DNA from 3 places in the Pseudoalteromonas sp. UG3-2 genome. Region 3 is predicted to be linked to each of the others. Evidence: predicted binding sites of a transcription regulator. Region 3 holds the regulator's gene; each other region holds the start of a gene.
What was found. The regulator LexA, encoded in region 3, represses DNA repair genes until DNA is damaged. The targets are predictions, from matches to a motif close to TACTGTATNNNNATACAGTA.
Positions count from the first base shown of each region.

Region 1: a site for LexA is predicted at 4,431-4,450, ahead of dinB (DNA polymerase IV). Genes of this name have one in related genera too.
Region 2: a site for LexA is predicted at 2,361-2,380, ahead of R3P39_RS09205 (DNA topoisomerase III). Genes of this name have one in related genera too.

Region 1 covers NZ_JAWLJU010000002.1:1,534,099-1,540,443, reverse strand. Annotated here, with positions in the region: gene R3P39_RS10185 (bifunctional acetate--CoA ligase family protein/GNAT family N-acetyltransferase) at 1-1,110, opposite strand, end outside; gene R3P39_RS10180 (SIMPL domain-containing protein) at 1,233-1,943, shown strand; gene R3P39_RS10175 (NYN domain-containing protein) at 1,998-2,480, opposite strand; gene R3P39_RS10170 (NUDIX hydrolase) at 2,575-3,081, opposite strand; gene R3P39_RS10165 (aldo/keto reductase) at 3,147-4,199, opposite strand; gene dinB (DNA polymerase IV) at 4,457-5,509, shown strand; gene R3P39_RS10155 (carbon starvation CstA family protein) at 5,650-6,345, shown strand, end outside.
Region 2 covers NZ_JAWLJU010000002.1:1,314,649-1,320,993, forward strand. Annotated here, with positions in the region: gene R3P39_RS09200 (tetratricopeptide repeat protein) at 1-347, opposite strand, end outside; gene R3P39_RS09205 (DNA topoisomerase III) at 426-2,351, opposite strand; gene R3P39_RS09210 (methyl-accepting chemotaxis protein) at 2,456-4,573, opposite strand; gene R3P39_RS09215 (Na+/H+ antiporter subunit G) at 4,744-5,070, opposite strand; gene R3P39_RS09220 (K+/H+ antiporter subunit F) at 5,079-5,348, opposite strand; gene R3P39_RS09225 (Na+/H+ antiporter subunit E) at 5,342-5,878, opposite strand; gene R3P39_RS09230 (monovalent cation/H+ antiporter subunit D) at 5,879-6,345, opposite strand, start outside.
Region 3 covers NZ_JAWLJU010000002.1:2,624,569-2,630,913, forward strand. Annotated here, with positions in the region: rRNA gene R3P39_RS14760 (23S ribosomal RNA) at 1-736, shown strand, start outside; rRNA gene rrf (5S ribosomal RNA) at 878-991, shown strand; gene lexA (transcriptional repressor LexA) at 1,815-2,429, shown strand; gene coxB (cytochrome c oxidase subunit II) at 2,979-4,124, shown strand; gene ctaD (cytochrome c oxidase subunit I) at 4,121-5,695, shown strand; gene R3P39_RS14785 (cytochrome c oxidase assembly protein) at 5,695-6,273, shown strand; gene R3P39_RS14790 (cytochrome c oxidase subunit 3) at 6,263-6,345, shown strand, end outside.

The sequences.
Region 1 (6,345 bases), 1.1 Mb from region 3:
TTCTGGCGCTTTCAGTAATATTTCCAAAGCCTGTTGATAACGCTTAGGTGACGAGTCGCCAAAAATATCAACGGGGTTACAAGCGTGATCGGTTTGTGGAATTAAGTCGCTTAAGGCTTGCTTGGTTTGCTCACTGAGTACCTCCAGCTTACCGGAGTTTTGTAACAGAGTATCCACTGCCATCACCCCTGGGCCGCCGCCATTAGTTAAGATGGTCAACTGCTCCACTTGCAGCAGTTTGGGGTGCAATGACAGGGTTTGCGTGGCAGCAAATAACTCGCTTAACGAGTTTACCCGCAGCATCCCCGCGCGTTGAAAAATGGCATCGTAAACGGCATCGTCCGAGCTATTACCACCGGTATGGTTGAGCGCAGCCAAGGCGCCGGCCTTGGTTTTTCCGGTTTTGATGGCGATCACCGGTTTACTGAATGCGGCAGCACGGGCGGCTGAGATAAACGCCCGCACGTCATCGATGTTGTCGATGTAGAGCAAAATGGCTTGAGTTTTGGCATCACGACCTAAAAAGTCGAGCAGCTCGTCAAAGTCGATATCAAGGCAATCGCCCACAGAAACAAAGTAGGAAAAGCCAATTTTACGTTGTTGCGCCCAGTCTAAAATGGTTGAGCACACCGCCGCTGACTGCGATACAAAAGCGAGCTTACCGGGATTGGCAACGGTGTGAGAAAAGCTGGCATTCACGCCTAAATGGGGGATTAATAAACCCAAGCAGTTGGGCCCTAGTAAGGTCACTTTTGCCTCTAGAGCGTGCTGTTTTAACTGCTGCTTTTGCGGGTTATCTAAGCCGGCAGCAATAATAATGGCATGGCGACAGCCAAGCGTTCCCAGTTCGGTAATAATGTCGGTTAAGGTATTTTTGTTGGTGCAGATCACCGCTAGGTCGGGCACTTTTGGCAGCTGCTTAATACTGTCGTAGGCCAGTACTCCATGCACCGCAGTGTGTTTTGGGCTAACCGGCATGATCGGCCCTTTAAAGCCGCCTTGCAGTAAGTTTCGCATGACAATAAATCCGGCGCGGTCGGGGTTATTCGACGCACCAATAACGGCAATGGATTTGGGGTTAAAAAACTGACTTATGCGCTTTACACTCATGCTTGGTCCTTGATTCAGCCGCAGCTCATATTCTCCACTCTACCATTTTGCTGATAGTTTTCGAGCGTAATTCAGGTAGACTTTGATCTATATTCTATTCACAGCGGCTATAAGGACTCCGTATGTCGACATTTAACAAATACATCGCCCCCGCTGCATTACTGGCGGTAGCAGTGGTGACCAGCGCTTGGCTGGTGAAAGACACCATTTTAGAAGTAAAAAGCATGGAGCGCAGTGTGCGAGTAAAAGGCTTGGCGGAGCAAGAAGTAAAAGCCGACACCGTGATTTGGCCGGTGTTTTACCGCGATGCCGACAACGATTTAGAAGCGCTGGTGGAGCGTATTGAAAGCAAGAACGCAGCGATCCGCGCATTTTTAACCTTACATGGTTTTGATAATGAGGAGCTTTCGGTCTCTGCGCCTTCGATTACCGATAAGTATGCCCAAGAGTACGGTCAAAATGGCCAAGGCTTTCGCTATGTCGCCAAATCGGGAGTAACCGTTTACAGCAACAGCCCAGACAAGGTGGCCCAAGCCCTAAGTAAGCTTAATGAGCTGGCAAAGCAGGGCATTGCCATTACCAAAGACGATTATCAAAACCGCGTTGAATACCTGTTTACCGGGCTTAACGACATCAAACCACAAATGGTGCAAGAAGCGACGCAAAAGGCCCGCGAGGTGGCGGTAAAGTTTGCTAAAGATTCGGATTCGGTACTGGGTAAAATTAAATCGGCACGCCAAGGGCAGTTTAGTATTCGTGACCGCGATAGCAATACCCCGCAAATTAAGATTGTGCGAGTGGTGACCAGCGTCGAGTATTACCTGTCGGATTAATGCTGTGTTAACCGCACGGCCCCTTTCTTGAACGCTATTATTAAGTCATATAGTTTACTTTTGGCTTATTAATAGCTCGCCGTCAATGGCGATAAACTCGCTGGCCGCTCGCGTCAATGAGGCGGCGGTCAGTTGCGGTACGCCGTAGACTTCGACGCGAGTGTGGTATTTTTCTCTAAGCTTAGTGGCGAGAATATCAAAGTCGCCATCGCCGCTGACCAGCACGATAACATCACTGTGCGCCGCCGCTTCCATGGCGTCTATGGTGATCCCGACATCCCAATCACATTTAGCGGAGCCATCACTGCGTTGAATGTAAGGTTTTAATTTTACCTCAAAGCCAATGGCGCGAAGAATGTTCTGAAATTGTCGCTGTTTGTCATCGCCGCGATCGCTGGAATAAGCGATGGCTTTATGAATCGTGCGGTTGTGGGTTACTTGACGCCAAAAAGCATTGTAGTCAAAGCCGCAACCATAGGCCTGCTTAGTGGTGTAATAGACGTTTTGGGCATCAACTAAGATGGTAACGCTTTGCATAATATGCTCTCTGACGTTTGGAGGTCACTGGGGTAACCGTTTTATTGCTTACTATTTTAACTTAACATTTTGCTGTGGTGTTTAACTGTTAGCGTTACAGCAATTGCTCAGCGATGTGGTTAAGTAGCGTTAATTCGCGGCGAACTGACTGACCTTTGTTGTTGGGGTCGGCCAACTTTTGCTGATTATGAGCAATAGCGTCGCTGAGTTTCATCCACACCGGCTTCATACCATTGGCCTGTTCATAGGCTTCCATTTCTGGGGCGCTAAATTCACCGCAAATTTCACAAACAAAACAGTGTGAAACGATATGAACATTATCAAAGTCGCTTTTATACCAAGGGCGATATTCTTCATAGCGGCCAAACTCGGTGATGGTTAACAGGGTTTTGGCACCGGTTTCTTCCTTAAGTTCACGCTCTAGCGCCTGAGGTAGTGATTCTCCGGCATCAACACCGCCGCCTGGCAGGGTGTAATCGTCATAACGTGCGGTATAGAGTAATAAAATTTCATCGCCGCGTAACACAATCGCGCGGGTGGTTTCTCGGGTAAAACAGCTGCCAGCAGGTGGGCTGACGGCAGTCGGATTTAAGTTCTGCATGGTTTAACTACAACAACAGCGCCACGACGTGCGTGGCGCTTTTAATAACGGATGTAGTTATGGTATCAGAACGGCGCCGGATACGCTTTAAATACGGTATCGATTTCCGCCAGTGCTTCTGGGCAAAGGGGCTGCTCGAAGGCTTGGACATTTTCTTTTAACTGTGCCATGGAGGTGGCACCAATAATGGTGGAAGTGACGCCTTCAACTTGGTCACACCAGGCCAAGGCCAGTTGCGCTGCCGTTAAGTCAAACTCATGGGCAATCTCTTGGTACTTGGCCACGGCTTCTTGCGCCAGTTGGGTGTCTCTGAATAATCCTTGGCGCTGTACAAGTGTCCAGCGGCTGCCTTCCGGTCGTGCGCCGCCTAAATACTTACCACTGAGCATGCCACTGGCAAGAGGCGACCAAGGTAAATACGCAATGTCTTCGTGCTTACATTGCTCAATCAGATAAGGCCAGTCTTTGGCGTGGAGCAAGCTAAACTCATTTTGAATCGCCACCGGCTTAGACAGGTTGTGTTGCTGAGCCAGGCTTAGATAAGTTTGAATTCCCCAAGGAGTATCGTCCGATAACCCCCAGTGGCGAATTTTTCCGGCTTTAATGCACTTCTCTAGGCCTTGCAGAATATCGAGCATGCCCTCGCGCTCTGCAGTGCTGTCTACTTCGTTGATGGCGAGCATGCCTGGCCACTGTTTACCAAAGTGCGGAGAAGTGCGGTTGGGCCAATGCAGTTGATACAGGTCGATGTAATCGCTTTGCAAGCGAGTAAGTGAGTCGTCTACGGCTTTGACTACCGCATCTCCTGTGATGTGGCCACCATTGCGGATCCAAGGCAGACCATTTCCGGCAATTTTAGTGGCTATCACCAACTGCTCACGCTTTTCTTGATGGCGACTGAGCCAGTTACCGATGATTTCCTCGGTTTTGCCATAAGTCTCAGGAGCGGGCGGAACCGCATACATTTCCGCGGTATCGATAAAGTTGATGCCGCGACTTAAGGCATAGTTGATCTGCTCATCGGCGTCATGTTGATTGTTTTGCAAGCCCCAAGTCATGCTTCCTAAGCAAATCCGTGAAACCTCTAGCGGGCTACTACCGAGTCGTGAATACTTCATGCAGGCTCCTGATGAAAATGGACAAAAAAGAATTGGGTGAGTTGTGCCTTTTGCCCCAAAAGGGCCATGGCTACAACTTGTACAGCATGTATAACACCCTCTAACTAAAATCATTATGGCTGCTTTATCGCCGTTGATGCAACTCTATGCGGCAACTCTATTAGCTTAACGTATGGTGCTGGGTTTTGCGTGGTCATTATTGCATCAAGGGTAAATATAGCGCATACTGAACACTGTTTATTTACACAGTATTTGATATGCGTAAGTTTGTACATATTGATATGGACGCCTTTTACGCCTCGGTAGAGATGCGTGATAACCCAGAACTTGCCAAGGTGCCCATGGCCATCGGTGGCAATAGCCATCGTGGAGTGCTCTCTACGGCAAATTACATTGCTCGGCAGTATGGCGTGCGCTCAGCGATGTCGAACTATCAGGCAAAAAAGCTCTGTCCTCAGCTGGTTATCGTGCCGGGAAGAATGGCGCTCTACAAAGAGATTTCTCGCCAGATCAGGGAGATTTTTGCAAAGTATACTGAGCTTATCGAACCGCTGTCGTTGGATGAAGCCTACCTCGATGTTACCGACTGCCAAGCCTGTAATGGCAGTGCCACCCTAATTGCCGAGCAGATCCGCCGCGAAATTCATCAGCAAACTGGCCTCACGGCATCGGCAGGCATTGCGCCAATCAAGTTCTTAGCCAAAATCGCCAGCGATGAAAATAAGCCTAATGGTCAGTGTGTGATCACACCGGATCAGGTGGCGGATTTTATTGATAATTTGCCGCTGAAAAAAATTCCTGGCGTGGGTAAGGTGACGCAGCAAAAGCTCTTAGCAATGGGGTTGGAGTATGGTCGCGATGTTAAGGCCTTAAACGAAATGCAGTTGCGTAAAGCCTTTGGCAAGTTTGGTGCAGTATTATGGCGGCGCTGCCAAGGCATTGATGAGCGCGGTGTTGAAGTAGACCGAGTGCGCAAGTCGGTTGGAGTAGAAAGCACCTTTTCCGAGGACATTAGCGAGCCGGAGACGCTAAAGCAAATCATCGCAAATAAGCTCTTACCTGAGCTGACTCGGCGCGCAGAGCCATACCAACAGCGTGGCTTTCATAAGCTGGGTGTTAAGGTTAAATTTTATGACTTCAGCCAAACCACCAAAGAATGTCAATATCAGCAACTGGATTTGCAGGTGTTTGAAACTCTGTTACTCGAAGCGCTTGCTCGGCATAAGTACAAGCCCGTTAGGCTGGTGGGGCTACATATCGGTTTAAACGAACAGTCTCACGATCATACCCAGCTGGGTTTATTTGATTAACACTTGCCTGAAATAAGCGAGTTGGTATATCCCCTCAGAAAATTTTCACTACCCTAGACTAAAAGCTAACTGCAATTTAAAAAAATTATGCTAGCTTCGAGTGGCAAGTGTGTTTAAAACAACAACAAGAGGAAAGCGTAATGCAATCCATAATGATCGTGCTTTTTGGCATTATCGGCATGTTATTTGGGTGGTTTGTTTACTCCAAATTTATTGCCGAGAAAATATTTAAAATGGATGACAGCTTCGTCACCCCGGCTCATGAGCTGGAAGATGGCGTTGATTATGTGCCCACCAACAAGGTGGTACTGTGGGGGCACCACTTTACTTCGGTCGCGGGCGCAGCGCCTATTGTCGGTCCTGCTATTGCGGTGTATTGGGGTTGGGTGCCTGCCGTACTTTGGGTGGTGATTGGTACTATTTTCTTCGCTGGTGTGCATGACATGGGGGCGTTATGGGCCAGTGCCAGGCACAAAGGTAAATCCATGGGGGCGCTGTCTGAAAGTGTTATTGGTAAACGCACGCGCTCTTTATTTATGATTGTGGTTTTCCTGGTGTTGCTGATGGTGAACGCCGTGTTTGGCGTAGTGATCGCCAATTCCTTTGTGGGTAACCCCGAAGCGGTTTTCCCAGCCTGGTCTGCCATTGTGGTGGCGCTAGTGATAGGGCAGCTATTAAAGCGTAAAGTGCCGTTAATTCCACTGTGTATTATTGGGGTGTTTATCCTTTATGCCTCGATTTACGTGGGCAGTGGTATGCCACTGAGCTTGCCGTTGGAAATGTTTGGTTTAGGCGATAAAGCCAATTGGATCATTATTCTGTTCATTTATGCGGCA
Region 2 (6,345 bases), 1.3 Mb from region 3:
GGTGATGGCAAATGGCTGGATAACGCTTCCTTTATCTCTTCCTCAGTTTTCGCACCAGGTAGCATATCTACCGGCGCTCCCCCTTTTAAAATCACTAAAGTAGGTAGAGCCTGTAAACCAATTTGTTGAGCCAGTTGAGATGCCAATGCTTGCTGTACGTCACAATCTACTACGCCAACTAATAGATGCTCTGGGTAATCTGATGCAAGCTTATCGAGTATTTGATCTTGTTGCAGGCACTCTGGGTTTTGATTACTAAAAAAAGATAACAGAATTACCTTATCGGAATTAGGTTCGCCTAATACTTGTTGGATATTTTCCGGCGTTAAAAGAACTTTGTTACTCATCTTGCTCATCTACACTTGGTGAATTATACGGTTGATATAGTGTCTTGATTGTATTTTACAACCAACCACAAAAAAGATTTATACCATTTTGCTTGGTTTTTTGTTTTTACTTCGCCAACTTTTTCCTTTTCTACGGCCGTTGTATTTCGGCACAGGGATCCCTTTTAATGCAGCTGTATTAATTGATTGTGACTCTGCGATAAAGCCCTGTAGCTCATCGATGAGAGGCTGCATAAATTGCAGATAAGAGGTTTCCTGCTGTGCGATTTTACTGAGTAATGATTCCCAAAGCGCGGTTCTATCTGGCAGTGACAGCGAACTAGGCAAAGTGTTGATAAATGCGCAGCCTAGTTCCGTTGCCAAAACCGTTTTGCCCGAACGTTTTAAAAACCCTCTTTTAAATAGTAACTCTAAAATCCCTGCTCGAGTTGCTTCCGTACCTAGACCGTCGGTTTCTTTCAGTACCTTTTTGACCTTGGGATCAGTAACAAAGCGAGCTATCCCCGTCATTGCACCAAGTAATGTCGCTTCAGTGTAGTGCTTAGGCGGCTGAGTGTGCTTTTCCCTCACTTCTCCTTGTTCGCAAACGAGCTGCTCGGCAACCGTTAACTCTGGCAACAAAGTTTCTTTATCCAAGTCGGGACGCTGAAAGAGAACCTTAAAGCCCTGTTCAGTTACCTGTTTCGCTTGCGCTCGAAAAGTACCACCACCGATTTCCAGAGTAGCTTTGGTCTCATTATAACGATAAGGATGATAAAACTGCGCTAAATACTGAATTGCTATTAATTGATAGATTTGCGCTTCGCGATGGCCTAATTGTGCAGATTTTAATTTTTTGGTCGTGGGAATAATCGCGTGGTGCGCTTCTACCTTATTATCATTCCAACAATTTCCTTTTATTTGCATGTCCGCCATGTCGGCTTGTTGCTGCGAGATCCCTTGATTATGCTGTGCTGCAGCAACGACATCATGTCTTTGCTGATAATGCTCTTTGGGTAAATAACGATTATCTGAACGTGGATAAGTAATTAGCTTATGCTTCTCATACAGGCTTTGGCAAACATCAAGGACTTGCTGGGCTGATATACCAAAGCGTTTGTTGGCGTCTATTTGTAACGCCGATAAGTTATAGGGTAATGGCGGATTTTGCTTTTTTGGTTTGGTCTCTACAGCTTGTACTATGGCTTGTTGCGCAGTTATACGTTGTGCGACGTTTTCAGCTAACCCTTTAACTAGCACTCTGCCTTCTTCATCCATGTATGGCTGGCATGCTTCGCTTGGTTGCCATTTCGCTTCAAAAGTTCCCCAGTTGGGTTTCACAACGTGGGCAATCACTTCGTAAAATGGTTTGGACACAAAGTTCGCAATTTCTTGATCTCTTCTGACCACTAACCCTAATACTGGGGTTTGTACTCGTCCTACAGATAATACCGTTTTTACACCCGCTTTTTGTCCGGCCAGCGTAAACGCACGAGTTAGATTAAGTCCAAACAGCCAATCCGCTCTAGCACGCGCCAATGCTGATACACTCAAAGGCACAAACTCTTTATTAGAACGTGTTGAAGCCAGTGCTTTTTTAACGGCTTGGGGGTTAAGGTCACTAATTAATAAACGACGAATGGCCGCTTTTTTGTGCTTTGCCAACTTAACGTACTCAAAAACTTCGTCAACCAGTAGCTGACCCTCTCTGTCTGGATCGCCAGCATGAAATACTTCTTCAGCTTGGCTAAGCAGTTTTTTTAATACGTTGAGCTGTTTTTTGGTTTTACTCTTTGCTTTAAACTGCCATTGCTCGGGTATGATGGGAAGGTCTTGTAATTGCCACTTTTTAAAGCGCGCATCGTAATCTTCAGGCTCAGCTTGCTCCAGTAAATGACCAATACACCAAGAAACCACATCGCCATTGGCCACCTCAATATAACCATCATGCTTTTTATGTGGTTTTGGTAATACATCTGCAATGGCTCTGCCTAAGGAAGGTTTTTCGGCAATGTAGAGTTTCATTGGACATCCAACTGTTTATTTATACAGTTATAATAGACAAATTTACCGCAGAACTCTAGGGGTAAAGATGAGTAGGGAGAGGCAAGCGCCTCTCCCTAGGAAGGTTACTGAGTTTTCAATAGGTTCAGTTTCTTATGTTTTTGCTCCACAATTTCAGTCATTGAGCTTGCGGCCTGCTCAACTTCATCGGCAAATTGCGATAGCTCAGCTGCGGCATCCGAAATCCCCGTGGTGTTGGTGTTGATCTCCTCGGTTACCATGCTTTGCTCTTCTGCTGCGGTGGCAATTTGGGTGACTTCATTGGAAATACTAGTCAGCTCACCCACTAAGGTACTCATTAACTTGGCAGAGTCTTGGCAATAGCTCACTGCGTTTTCGCCCAAGTCAACGGAACTTTCAATAATCCGGCTGGAGTTAGCCACCTCACTTTGTAAATTATCGATCAATTTGCTGATGTCGTCGGTAGAGGCTTGCGTTTTAGACGCTAAAGCTCTTACTTCATCTGCAACGACAGCAAAACCCCGGCCTTGCTCTCCCGCTCTTGCAGCCTCAATAGCGGCATTCAGCGCAAGCAAGTTAGTCTGCTCGGCAATGGCTCGGATCACCTCGAGGATTTTAGAAATGTCATCACTGCGCTCAGATACCTTCATCACCGCTTGTTTAGCATCGATAACTTGATCTGCCATGGACTGCACCGTTTCCGTGGTCTTGATGATACTTTGTTCACTTTGCTGAACCTGATCTGCAGCCTGATTAGTACTTGCAGCCGCTTTTTCCGATGCCCTTGCCACCTCTGAAGCGGTAGCACTAAGCTCATTAATTGCTGTTACGACACTGTCAATTTCTAAGTGTTGATTTGCCACTTTATTTTTGATGTTAATCGCAGCCTCTGTGGTCTTATGCGATTGCTCATAAGAGGACTCAGCTAACCCCTTTAAGTCATCAATCATGGTTCTTAATTTATCAGTAAAACGATTAAAACCTTGTGATAGTGCAATCAACTCAGCATGATGACTGACTTCAAGCTCATGGGTCAGATCCCCCTCACTGGAAGCTAGATTTTCTACCCGCTGCTGGATGTGAGTCAGTGGGCTAATAATGGTGTTAACCAAAATAACTGCAATCACCACCCCAATGATAGCAATCACCACACCTATGGTCAGCATCCAACGACCTACAGAGTCTGTTGAAGCTTCCAACTGTTGTTTTAATTGTGTAGCACTGCTTAGGGCGACCGATTTTGGTAGTTCAATAATCAGCGACCAGGTGGTATTGGCAAGGGTAATATCAATAGGCACAGCGACGACGAGATCGTCGCCAAGCTCTTTGATGCCTTTATCGGCATGGAGTGTTTTTAATGTCTCAGCACGAGATGCTGACATGGATTCTGACACCGGACGTGCAAGTTTATCGTAATGACTCGAGCCTACTACAAGTCCCATATCACTTAATAGTGTCACCTTAGCCGCGCCAGAATACAGTGACTCAGAAAGCTCTTCCACCATCGACTGAAATACCGGTAAGTTGACATCAACGCCAACTAGACCCTTAAACTGACGGTTAACCACAACCGGAACGGTTAGAGAAGTCATCAGCATTTCATTACCTGGGGTAATTTCATACAGGTAGGGCTCCATAATACAAGGAGCGACTTTATCCCTAGCACAAAGGTACCACTCGGCTTCTCTGAGGCCAAACTCATTAATGGCATCAGCGTACTTTTCTTCGGCCGTTTCAACCTTTTGCTGCACCACGCCACTGGCTTCTTGAGTAAAATACAGCTCTAAAGAACCTGCGCCTGGAACTGAATGAGAGCTGCCGGCAATAAACTCATTGTCTTTGCCATCGTAGCCATTGGCTTCAAATTGCGCGTACATTGAAGAAACAAATTGGTTTTGCTGCAATGCACCTCTAACCAGCTCTTCTACTTGCTCCCGCGCTAAGGGCTGTTGCTTTGCAGTATGAGAAAGCATACCGGCTAAAGTATAGGGAACCCGATAGGCCTCATTGATGAACGCGGCCACACGCTGACCATACTGGTTACCTTTGGCGACTAGACCAGCAGAAATTTCTTCATAAATGGCGGCTTGAACCCCGTTGCTTTGTCGCTCATTTTCTTTCGCTAGGTGCATCCACATGGTAACGACTAGGATCAATACCAAGCTACTCACCAAGGCAATAACAAAAAACAACAGTTTATTTTTGATAGACGCTCTTTTCATAACATTCCTAGTTAACATATTTAACTGCGCAATATGCAGCCTTGTTGTATAAACAAGGCGATTCTAATTAAATGTAGCAAACAATCCCAGTAACGCACTGAAATTATTGCTACACCCAATCATTTCACTAGAAAAAACTATTACTTTAGACCAAAAGTAGTAACTCTGAGCTACTTTTTGATTTTCTCTTTTCCTGAAGTTTTGTCATTGCTAGGCAGGCGATGGTGAATAGCAGACTTAATCAGCATATAACCAGAAATTGGCGCCGTTAATAATAAAAAGATTGAAATCAGAATCTCTTTAACACTGACACCCTCGGTTGTGGTGCTGAAGTACACCATGGCGGAAGTCAGTAAACAAGCCATCCCTAATGTTGTTGCTTTAGTTGGGCCATGTAAGCGCATAAAAAAGTCTGGCATTTTAACCAAGCCAATAGAGCCTATCAGCACAAAGCAACCACCTAGTAACAATAGAATTGATATAATCCACTCTGACATCCTGCCCCCTACTCGATGATATCGCCACGTAGCAAGTATTTACACACTGCTACCGTGCTTACAAAACCTAGCATGGCAATAAGCAATGCGGCTTCAAAATACAGCGCTGTGCCCATGTTCATACCGTACAAAATAATCAGCGCTATGGTGTTAATGTACATCGTGTCCAATGCCAAAATGCGGTCTGGTATTGATGGGCCCACCACTAGACGCCAGAGGTTTAGCAACAAAGAAACCCCGATCATGGCAAACACGATTAATATAACGGTCTCTAACATTCAAAAATCTCCTTCAGCGGCGTCTCGTAGCGAGATTTAATCGTATCAATGAGTGCTTGCTCATCTTGCATATCTAATACATGGATTAACAGGTATTTTCGCCCTACTTCTTCATCATCGGCTACTGACTCTGGCCATGGATATACTTCAGCACTCACAGTCCCAGGCGTCAAAGATACCGTGCTGGCTAAAATCGTAATTGGCATGGCCTGGTCAATATCCAGCGGCACCAAAACAAATCCTGGTTGCAGCTTTTTCGACGGCCCTAATATTTTAATAGCCACTTCAATGTTCGCGGTAATGATATCGTACAGCACCAGAAAAAGGTGCCTGATTGCTCGCCAAGGGTGAATGATTAACGGCTGCTTGGTACGAAAGCGGTACGTGATCAAAGGAATGATAATGGCCAACAGCGTGGCCAAAATAAGGTGCCCCACAGACACGCTGTTATTGAGTAGCAACCAAACCGTGAACAAGAGTAAACTGCGAAATGGCGTTGGTAGCCAAGAAAACTTTGCTTCTAAACGCATTTATTTTGCTCCTTTTAGCACGGCATGAGTAATACCAGTAAAGTCATGCAACGAACCCGCAGCATTTTGCGCATACTCAGTCAGTGCTCCAGCAAAAATAACCATCAGTGGCGCACAAGCGACCAAGGTCAATACGGCAATCAACTGAGTAGGATGAACTTTTTCACTGGCGTTGGTTTCGGCTTTACCGGTATGGTGCCAGAAAACGGTGCTCCCCGCTTTGGAAACACTCACCAAGATGGCTAAGCTGGCAATTAAATATACGCCCCAAAACCAATAGGTATAGTTCGCTGCAACCGTAGATTGTAAAATCCATACTTTGCCTACAAACCCTGATAACGGCGGCATGCCTATCACAGCAATGGCGGCAATGGCAAATGGAATACCAAGCAGCATTGGTTGCGCCACCGGGCGACCTGCGGTGATCCTATCCGCTACTTTACCACGCTGAGTGCCGATTAAATCGG
Region 3 (6,345 bases):
AATACCACCCTTGTAGTGTTGATGTTCTAACTTAGGTCCCTGGATCGGGATTGAGGACAGTGCCTGGTGGGTAGTTTGACTGGGGCGGTCTCCTCCCAAAGAGTAACGGAGGAGCACGAAGGTTGGCTAAGTACGGTCGGACATCGTACGGTTAGTGTAATGGTAGAAGCCAGCTTAACTGCGAGACAGACACGTCGAGCAGGTACGAAAGTAGGTCATAGTGATCCGGTGGTTCTGAATGGAAGGGCCATCGCTCAACGGATAAAAGGTACTCCGGGGATAACAGGCTGATACCGCCCAAGAGTTCATATCGACGGCGGTGTTTGGCACCTCGATGTCGGCTCATCACATCCTGGGGCTGAAGTCGGTCCCAAGGGTATGGCTGTTCGCCATTTAAAGTGGTACGCGAGCTGGGTTTAGAACGTCGTGAGACAGTTCGGTCCCTATCTGCCGTGGGCGTTTGAGAATTGAGAGGGGCTGCTCCTAGTACGAGAGGACCGGAGTGGACGAACCGCTGGTGTTCGGGTTGTTATGCCAATAGCATTGCCCGGTAGCTACGTTCGGAACTGATAAGCGCTGAAAGCATCTAAGCGCGAAGCAGGCCTCGAGATGAGTTCTCACTTGGAGTTTAACTCCACTAAAGGGCCGTTGAAGACGACAACGTTGATAGGCAGGATGTGGAAGTGGTGCGAGCCATTAAGCTAACCTGTACTAATTACCCGTGAGGCTTAACCATACAACGCCAAAGTGGTTTAGCGACAGAAGTTGATAAGATACTAAAGTAGCAGCGGTTTTAGACCGCGACGAAGACAAAGAATTTAAGCAGTTTTTTCCAGATTTTAATTAATGAGGGCGACCTCATTGATACACCGAATTTCCTGGTGACTATAGCGTTTTGGAACCACCTGACTCCATGCCGAACTCAGAAGTGAAACAAAACAGCGTCGATGATAGTGTGGGCTTCCCATGTGAAAGTAGAACATCGCCAGGGCCTTATAAGAGAAACCCGCTGCAGCAATGCAGCGGGTTTTTTGCGTTTGGAGTAAAGTACTTCCATGTAGTACCTCCCCTTCGCGCATCCTTGCGCTCACTTCCTCGAACTGCGAAGCGTTGCTTCGGTTTCTCGTCACCCTCGCGTTCACTGCACTGCGAAGCGGTGCTTCGGCCGCAGTTCACCCATGTGTCTCTCTATGAAAAGAATGAGAACATCCTACTTCGTCGCGAGCCAGGGCCTTATTAAGAGGTCGATGAAAGGCATTCATCCATAAATCTCATCGACATTAGTACTTCCTTGTACGTCAAACCCCGATTCGAAAGAGTCGGGGTTTTTTGCGTTTAGCGCACAATAAAAAGCGCGGGGTAAACCCGCGCCTACCAGGTAGGCGACCTTTGGGCACACATCCCTGTGGAGGGCTTCCGGCTCGGTATCCATATCTCGCGTTCACTGCACTGCGAAGCGGTGCTTCGGTCGCAGTTCACCCATGTAGTATCTCCCCTTCGCGCATCCTTGCGCTCACTTCCTCGAACTGCGAAGCAGTGCTTCGGTTTCTCGTCACCCTCGCGTTCATTGCGCTGCAAAGCGTTGCTTTGGTCGCAATGAACCCACGCTGGTAATATACCTATCCACAGGCTGGTATCTCCTTAGCTGGGTTTTCCTTATCCTCAACGTGCCAGTCTGATAGCATGTATACTATTTTGTATTATGGTTTAATCACTCCTCATGATTTGCTAAATATCTGAGCAATAAACATTTGCGATTTTTTCTTGGCTGTATATACTTACAGTAAATAAACCACTGTATGGAATACCAGTTAATGCGACCGCTTACTAAACGTCAAGAACAGATCTTTGAGTTAATAAAAGTTTTTATAAAAGATACTGGCATGCCTCCAACTCGTGCTGAAATTGCCGATGCTTTGGGGTTTAAGAGCGCTAATGCAGCAGAGGAACACCTAAAAGCGCTTGCTAAAAAAGGTGTTATAGAAATGGTTCCAGGTGCGAGTCGTGGTATACGTTTGGTTGAAGAGGAAGAAGAGGAGCTTGGTCTACCCGTTATTGGCCGTGTTGCCGCAGGGGAACCTATTCTAGCTCAGCAGCATGTTGAATCACATTGTCATGTTGATGCCGCATTATTTAAGCCTCATGCTGATTATTTGCTTCGGGTAAATGGTATGAGTATGAAGGATATTGGTATATTGGACGGCGATCTACTTGCTGTTCATAGCACTCAGTTAGCAGAGAATGGCCAGGTAGTTGTGGCTAGAGTGGAAGATGACGTCACTGTAAAGCGTCTTGAGAAGCAAGGAAAAAAGGTTCTTTTGCATGCTGAAAATGATGAGTTTCAAGCTATTGAAGTGGATTTAGAGCATCAGAATTTTGCCATTGAAGGTCTGGCGGTTGGTATCATTAGAAATGCCGACTGGATGTAGCAAAAGTTTTAAGCAATTCTTGCGAATCAATTGATGGTTCTTGTTAAGCTGCCACTTATGGTGTTAAACCGCCTTTTTCAACAAGTCGAAGTGGTAGCTCCTGTTTCTATTCTTACGCTCTCACTGTTGAGTTAATGAAACAAGAGCAGAGTATTTTTTAAGCCTGCCGTTATCATTCTAGATAGTAAATCAATACTTTTGTTAGCAAATTGCGAAGTACAGTTGAGTAACAAGTCACTCCAATCTTTGCGCGTAATAGCTAAAACTATTTCTTAATAACTTTAACTTACTCCATATTAAAGACTTATATCGACTGCCTTAGGGTCTTAGTTTGTTGATATTGCCACAATACTTAGAGCTAATATTGGTTTTACAACAGTAAATATAAAATATTGTTGGTAACACTTATTTTTCAAAAACCTTGCATTTTGTGTGTTTTTTGACTAATTGGTTAATAGTCGTGCAGTAAGTCTATGTGTTAATAGACATTATGACAGTCATCCAATAATAACAAAAAGCCGCTGTGAGCGACTTTGAAGGAGACGTCAAATGAAAATTTGTCGATTAGTTGCCACATTCGTCACCATGCTGATCGCAATGCCATCATTAGCCAATAGTGCTTATAATATGAGGCAGGGTGTGACGGATATTAGCCAGCAAGTGTATGACCTCCATATGACTATCTTTTTGATATGTTGTGTCATTGGGGTTGTTGTATTTGCTGTGATGTTTTGGGCTTTGCTCAAACATCGGAAGTCTAAAGGGGTTGTACCAGCCCAATTTCATGAAAGCACCAAAGTTGAGATCCTATGGACCGCTATTCCCTTTGTGATCTTAATAGCAATGGCGGTTCCCGCCACCAAAACCTTGATTGCAATGGAAGACACCAGTAAAGCCGATTTGACCATTAAAGTCACCGGTTCCCAATGGAAGTGGCATTATGAATACATGGGTCATGATGTTGATTTCTTTTCATTGCTTTCCACACCGAAAGATGAAATAGCCGATCTCAAAGATAAAAACCAAAACTATTTGCTAGAAGTAGACAAACACTTGGTTATTCCAACCGACAGGAAAGTGCGCTTTCTAATGACCTCAGACGATGTCATCCATTCTTGGTGGGTGCCTGACTTTGCAGTCAAAAAGGACGCCAATCCAGGGTTTATCAACGAAGCCTGGACTAAGGTAAATGAGGAGGGCATTTATCGTGGTCAATGTGCCGAGCTTTGCGGCAAAGATCACGGCTTTATGCCGATTGTTGTTGAAGCTGTTGAGCCACAAGAGTTTGATCTTTGGCTTGAAAATGCCAAAGCAGAAAAAGCTGCTGAGCAAGCAGCCTCGGCGGAAGTTGCACAACAAACCTTTTCCAAAGAAGAGCTGATGGAAGTGGGAGAGCAAACCTATATGGCATACTGCGCTGCCTGTCACCAGCCTACAGGGCTTGGCTTACCAGGTGTCTTCCCGGCTTTAAAAGATAACAAAGTGGTAGTTGGAGATATTAAAGAGCATATCGACGTATTGCTGCTAGGTCGTCCAGGTACTGCAATGCAGGCATTTGCTAAACAACTGACAATAAAACAAATCGCGGGCGTTATTACCTACAAAAGAAATAGTTGGGGTAACGACACTGGAGAAGTGATACAGCCGAGCGATGTACAAAAAGAAATCGATGCGCTAGAGGAGGCTGAAAAATGAGTGCCATTGTCGAAGAACATTCACACCACGCCCCCCCGAAAGGCTTGAAGCGTTGGCTTTTTACTACCAATCATAAAGATATTGGAACACTGTATTTACTCTTCTCTCTTGCGATGTTCCTTATTGGCGGTGCCATGGCGATGGTCATAAGGGCTGAGTTATTTCAACCAGGTCTGCAATTAGTTGACCCTCACTTCTTTAACCAGATGACCACAGTGCACGGGTTAATTATGGTATTTGGGGCGGTTATGCCTGCCTTCACAGGGTTAGCTAACTGGATGATCCCAATGATGATCGGAGCGCCTGATATGGCCTTGCCGAGAATGAATAACTGGAGCTTTTGGATACTGCCATTTGCCTTTGCCATTTTACTTTTCTCGCTTTTCTTAGAAGGCGGTGGCCCTGCATTTGGTTGGACCTTCTATGCGCCACTGTCGACCACCTATAGTAACGACAATACGGCATTTTTTGTTTTTGCGGTGCATATTATGGGGATCAGCTCAATTATGGGGGCGATCAATGTCATTGTTACCATCGTTAACCTCAGAGCGCCAGGCATGACTTGGATGAAGTTACCTTTGTTCGTTTGGACCTGGTTGATTACTGCCTTTTTGTTAATAGCGGTGATGCCGGTGCTTGCTGGAGCGGTCACTATGGTACTAACCGATAAGTATTTTGGTACAAGCTTCTTTGATGCCGCAGGTGGTGGTGATCCGGTGATGTTTCAACATATCTTCTGGTTCTTTGGTCACCCAGAAGTATACATTATGATTTTGCCAGCATTTGGGATAATCTCCACGATTGTTCCTACCTTCTCGCGCAAAAAACTATTTGGCTATGCCTCCATGGTATATGCCACAGCGTCTATCGCTTTATTATCTTTTGTGGTTTGGGCGCACCATATGTTTACCACCGGTATGCCGCTGGCAGGTGAACTCTTCTTCATGTATGCCACCATGCTAATTTCAGTGCCAACCGGAGTGAAAGTCTTTAACTGGGTCGCAACCATGTGGCGTGGAGCGATAAGTTTTGAAGTGCCGATGATGTTTGCTATTGCCTTCATTGTGTTGTTCACAATAGGGGGGTTTTCAGGGTTAATGTTAGCCATTACGCCCGCAGACTTTCAGTATCACGATACTTACTTTGTAGTCGCACATTTCCATTATGTATTAGTCACTGGTGCTGTGTTCTCTATTATGGCAGCGGCTTATTACTGGTTGCCGAAATGGACTGGCCATATGTTCGACATTAAGTTAGCTAAATTCCACTTCTGGCTATCTCTGATCAGTGTCAACATCTTGTTCTTCCCAATGCACTTTGTTGGCTTAGCTGGTATGCCGAGACGGATCCCAGATTACGCTCTGCAGTTTGCCGACTTCAATGCCATCATAAGTATTGGTGGATTTGCCTTTGGTTTATCGCAACTGCTGTTTGTGGCGGTGGTGTATAAGTGTGCACGAGGAGGTGAACAAGTGCCTGGTAAAGTATGGGATGGCGCAGAAGGCCTGGAGTGGGACGTGCCTTCACCTGCACCGCACCATACTTTCTCTACCCCTCCGGAGATTAAGTAATGCAACACGGTAGCCTGCTGAAAAAGTTATTGTTATTGACTTTAGGTATGTTTGTTTTTGCGTTTGCACTGGTGCCGCTGTATGACGTTTTTTGTGATATTACCGGGTTAAACGGTAAACCAGCAATGACGGCAGCAAAACAGAGCGAGTCTGTTGTTGAGAATAGACAAGTGTCAGTGAGTTTTACTACGCATAGCCAGAGCCAGGCACCGTTTAAGGTAGAGGCAGTCACGCATGCTGTTACGGTAAAGCCCGGTAAACTTACTGATGTTAAGTTTACCGCCAAAAACCTCAGTGCAGATGCCCGAGTGATGCAAGCTATTCCATCCGTGTCACCAGGCAAAGCGGCCAAATATTTACACAAGATGGCCTGCTTTTGTTTTGATCAACAACCTATGAAAGGGCAGCAAGAAGTTGAATTTGTGCTGCGTTTTTATGTGGATACAGAGTTACCCCCTGAAGTTGAGGAGTTAACTCTATCGTATGCACTATTTGATATTACTGAGCGAGTGTCGGCAACAGAACAGACAGTAAATACCAGCCTGCTTGCTTATAAGGAGTTCAATTATGAACCATGAACATGAGAAGTACTACGTTCCCGAGCAAAGCCCATGGCCTATTGTGGGCGCGGTTGCTTTGTTTTTTATCGC